DNA from 2 places in the Paludibacterium flexuosum genome. Region 1 is predicted to be linked to the other one. Evidence: predicted binding sites of a transcription regulator. Region 1 holds the regulator's gene; the other holds the start of a gene.
What was found. Region 1 encodes FliA, which starts transcription of late flagellar genes. Its sites were predicted from a motif close to GCTAAAGNTNNNNNNNNNNCNGCCGATAAT; they were not measured.
Positions count from the first base shown of each region.

Region 1 (2,469 bases):
TTCGATCACTGGTGTTATCTGGGCTGTCGCGAGGCGGGCAGGGGCGGGCCGCTGAGCGGACCGGTGCTGCTCGATCCGGATGTGGTGAAGCTGTTGACGGCATATTTCAGAAGCCCGGCTGCGGGGACGCATGTCGTGGCGCTGGCCTGATGCCGGTCCGGCCGCCGATCAGGTCGACGGCCAGTGCCCGGCAAGGATTTATTCGTGCATGGCGAGGAAGCCGCGCAGACGGGTTTCGATGATGCGCGGGTTTTCCCCGTTGGCGATGGCCACGATGCCTTCCACCACCAGCTCTTTCATCGCCACTTCTCCGGAGATGATGTTCTTCAGCTTGTTGCCGATCGGCAGGAACAGCAGGTTGGCCGAGCCGACCCCATAGACGGTGGCCACGAAGGCCACCGCAATCCCCGCGCCCAGCTTGGACGGGTCAGTCAGGTTTTCCATCACGTGGATCAGGCCGAGTACCGCACCCAGAATCCCCATGGTGGGAGAGTAGCCACCGGCCGACTCCCAGATCTTGGCCGCCTGGCGCCGGGCATGTTCGAACATGGTGATTTCCACTTCCATCACCCCGCGCAGGGTATCCGGCTCACCGCCGTCGACCAGCATCTGCAGGGCCTTGCGTGTAAACGGGTCGCGCTGCATGTTGACGAAGCCTTCCAGCGACAGCAGGCCGCCGCGGCGGGCGCTCTGGCTCCAGTTGATGATCTCGCGGATCATGCTTTCGTGATTGAATGCCGGGGGCGAGATGATCCAGCGCAGCATGCGCAGGCCGGTCATGAACTGCTTGGGAGTACTTTGCAGCATCACGGCACTGAGCGTGCCGCCGATGACGATCATGAAGGCCGTCAGTTGCAGCAGCGAGCCGACGCTGCCGCCCTCCATGGCCTGGCCGGCGATGATGGCGGTGAAACCGCCGATGATGGCGATAATGCTGATCTTGTCCACGAGCCTGATCCGATATTGTTAGTTTTGCTGACTGACCGTGATATTACTGTTATTTACCGTTAAATCCAGTCTTTCAACTTGCTGCGCAGGCGAACGATGGCCTGACTGTGCAACTGGCTGACCCGGGATTCCGATACCCCCAGCACGGCACCGATTTCCTTCAGGTTCAGCTCCTGCTCATAGTAGAGCGCCATCAACAGCTGATCGCGCTCCGGCAACAGGGTAATCGCCTCGATCAGCGACTGGCGGAAATTGACGTCCGACAGGGTCGCCAGCGGGTCGGGGCTGCTGCTGTCCACCAGCGTCGAGATGGCGCCGAGGGCATCCCCGTCCTCGTCGGTAAAGTCTTCGTAGTGCAGCAGGGACAAGCCCTTGCACTCGCCGAGCAGTTCCTGATAGTCAGCCAGCGACAGCGACATTTCCTCGGCGATTTCCGATTCGAGCGGGCTGCGTCCCAGCCGTTGCTCCAGCACGGAGACCGCTTCTTCAATCTGCTTGGCGTGACGCCGTGTCTGGCGTGGCATCCAGTCCTCGCGTCGCAGCTCATCCAGCATGGCGCCGCGTACCCGTTGACTGGCGAAGGTTTCGAATTGCACGCCCTGACCGGGATCAAACTGGCGGGCCGCATCGATCAGGCCGATGATGCCGACCTGAATCAGGTCATCCAGTTCGATGGAGGCCGGCAGGCGCGAGATCAGGATGCCGGCAATCTTCTTCACCATCGGGGCATACTGGGTGATGTCCAGGATCAGATCGCCACCATGTGCGCTGGGGTGATAGCCCGCCGCCACCTTAGACGGCATCGGGTTATTGCTCATCAGACGGCTCCCTCGCTTTCTGCCCAGTCACGCGATGCGGCGATTAGCATATCCATGTAACCAGTACCACTGTGTGTACTGTCTGTTGTATGCCATTGTGGCAGCACTGCAGCCAATTGGGCAAAGGCAATACTGGATTCGCTTTGCGGGAAGGCCTCGATGGAGGGGCGGTGCAGGGCGAGACTGCGGCGAATGGCACTGTCTTCCGGTACGAATCCGACCCAGCGCAAGGCGACGGTGAGAAACTCGCTGGCCACGGCAGACAGGCGGGTAAACAGCTCGCGGGCCTCTTCCAGATGACGGGCCCGATTGACCAGCACGTTGAAACAGGTACGGCCATATTGGCTGGCCAGGCGCTTGATGGTGGCGTAGGCCATGGTCAGCGACTCGGCCTGCGGGGTGAGAATCAGCACCAGATTGTCGGCCACGCATGCCGGTACCGGATCGATGGCCGGATTCGGCGCGTCGATCAGCAGCATCGAGGCATCGCGCTCCATGGCGGCAAACTCGCCGCCAAGGCGCAGCCAGAGCTGGGAAGAAAACAGGGCACGCTCTTCAGGCCGGGCATAGAGATTGACCAGGGTTACCCCCTGGCGCGAGCGCGCCGTCATTTCCTCCAGGCCTCCCATGCTGATGACCTGGGTTTCCAGCGTTGCGGTGGTCGGTACGCCGAGATGGCGGGCGATATGCTGCCCGCTACAGC
Region 1 covers NZ_AP029060.1:3,373,300-3,375,768, forward strand. The annotation lists gene AACH39_RS16045 (exonuclease domain-containing protein) at 1-150, shown strand, start outside; gene AACH39_RS16050 (flagellar motor protein) at 199-948, opposite strand; gene AACH39_RS16055 (RNA polymerase sigma factor FliA) at 1,008-1,766, opposite strand; gene AACH39_RS16060 (flagellar synthesis regulator FleN) at 1,766-2,469, opposite strand, start outside.

Region 2 (2,469 bases), 1.5 Mb from region 1:
GCAGTTGATCGTAGTACGGCGTTTCTGCCAGCGGAGACAGCAGGTTGAAGTAGGGCAGCTTGATGCCGAGGTCGCGGATGCGGCTGGGCAGGGAGTTGCGATACTCCTGGGTTTCGCCCGGAGCCCCCATGATGAAGTAGCCCAGGATGTCGATGCCGTACTTGCTGCACAGCTTGCAGAACTGTTCGATGTGTTTGTACCGGCAGGACTTCTTGAACGTGGCCAGAATCCCGTCATCGAGACTCTCGATGCCGACATGCAGGCGGCGACATCCCGCGTCGGCCAGATCGGCAATCACATCTTCCCGGACTTCGACCGTGCCGCGCGCACTCCAGTCAATGGTGATGTTTTCATTGATCAGGGCGCGGGAGATCTCGCTGACGCGGGCGCGGTTGACGTTGAAGGCATCGTCGAGAATGTGGATCGAGGTCGCCCCGAGATCGATCAGCTGCTTGAATTCTTCCACGCAGCGCTCGGCAGACTTCATGTTGAAGGTCTTCTGCTGCACGTCGCAGTACGTACAAGCGTAGGGGCATCCTTTGGAGCTGAACATCGGCAGGCGCAGCGAGCCGACATTGAACAGCAGGTCTTCATTGGCCTCGATACGGTAAGTCTCGATATCCATCAGGTGCCGCGCCGGCAGGGGGATGGCGTTCAGGTCCACTTGCCCGCCAAAGTAAACGCCGGGCGGACGACCGGAGTCCAGCCATTCCGGAAAGATGACTTCCGCGTCATCGACGAACACCGCATGGGCGCCTTGCTCTTGAATGAAGCGGTAGTTCTTGGTGGCGTGCGGGCCGCCGACGATCTTGCAGGGGGCACTGGTGCGCCGCAGGATCTCGGTCATGGCCCAGGCGCGATAGGTGACGACCGACAGGCCGAGCACGTCAGGGGCAAAGGTTTCGATCTGCTCAATCGTCTCATCCAGAGACAGGCCCAGGCTGGCGGCGTCGAGCACGTTGACTTCATAGCGGTCGGCCGGAATGTTGGCGGCCAGGCTCAGCACGCCGAGAGGCATGTATTTGACAGCTTTGTTCTTGTAAAACTTGGCGGTCACGCGGTCGAGCACTTCTCCCTCGTAGGGCATGACAACCAGCATGATTTTTTCTCTGTTCATGGTCAGATGACTCCCGATGAATGTGCATGGTCTGCAAACAGTGCGTTTGAGCGGGCGTGCTGTCGTGGCGCCTCGGCTCATCGGCTTCCAGCGAGTCTATGCAATTTAAGTTGGAAATCTACATGCCATAGAGGCAGTAGGCAATGGATAAGCACCCTCACTGGTCTGTTTATATCGGTTGCTGTGGCGTTGGCTGAAGGGGTGGCGCGGATTCTGCCCGACGAATTCATCCCATGAAAAAAAATATCATTACAACCCTAAAGGTTTTCGGATTGCTGTCGATGAAGTAGACGAGTAAGTGACAAGTGGTGGCGGATGAAGGCTGGGCAAGCCTGTCCGCTTTGGCGGACTTAATATGAAAGAGAATGGAGGCCTGTCATGGCTATCTATGTAAATACCAATATTGCCTCGCTCAATGCGCAGCGCAATTTGTCCGCATCGACGGACTCGTTGAAGACCTCCCTGCAGCGTCTGTCCTCCGGTCTGCGGATCAACAGTGCGGCTGACGATCCTGCCGGCATGGCGATTTCGCAAACCATGACCCTGCAGATCAACGGTAACAACCAGGGTATCCGTAACGCGAGTGACGGTATCTCGCTGGCGCAAACGGCTGAAGGTGCACTGGGCCAGATCCAGAACAACCTGCAGACCATTCGCCAGATTGCGGTGCAGGCCGCCAACGGTACGATTTCCGATACCAACCGTTCGCAGCTGCAAAAGCAGGTCGACCAGCTGACGCAGGAAATCTCGCGTATCGTGCAAACCACCAACTTCAACGGCACGGTGCTGCTGTCCGGTGGTGCCAACATTACCTTCCAGGTGGGGGCATCCGGTGTGGCTTCCAACCAGGTGGTGGCCAGCGGTCTGGACCTGACCTCGGGCGTGTCGAGCTACGCGACCTCGCTGACGGCGACCGGTACCATCGACATCACCACCTCTGCCAAGGCTTCTGCCGTGCTGTCGGCACTGGATACGGACATCAACACCGTATCGAACGACCGTTCGCAGCTGGGTGCCATCCAGAACCGCTTCCAGGCGGTGGTGGCCAACATGCAGAACTATGTACAGAACCTGTCTGACTCGCGCAGCCGTATCGTGGACACCGACTTCGCGTCGGAAACCGCGAACCTGACGCAGAACCAGATTCTGCAACAGGCCGGTACCGCGATTCTGAGTCAGGCCAACCAGGTGCCGCAGGCAGCCCTGACCCTGCTGAAGGGCTAAGCGGAGATTTCTCTCCTCTGGTCTTGAAGCCCCGCTCCGGCGGGGCTTTTTCATGAAATCTGCAAGAAAGTGCGTGTTGTAACTAAAGATTGTCGATTGCCTGCCGATAAGTAAGTCATGGGCGGAAG
Region 2 covers NZ_AP029060.1:1,833,690-1,836,158, reverse strand. The annotation lists gene AACH39_RS08695 (radical SAM protein) at 1-1,117, opposite strand, end outside; gene AACH39_RS08690 (flagellin) at 1,496-2,341, shown strand.
Region 2: AACH39_RS08690 (flagellin) is a predicted target of FliA. The motif match lies at 1,374-1,403, and genes of this name have one in related genera.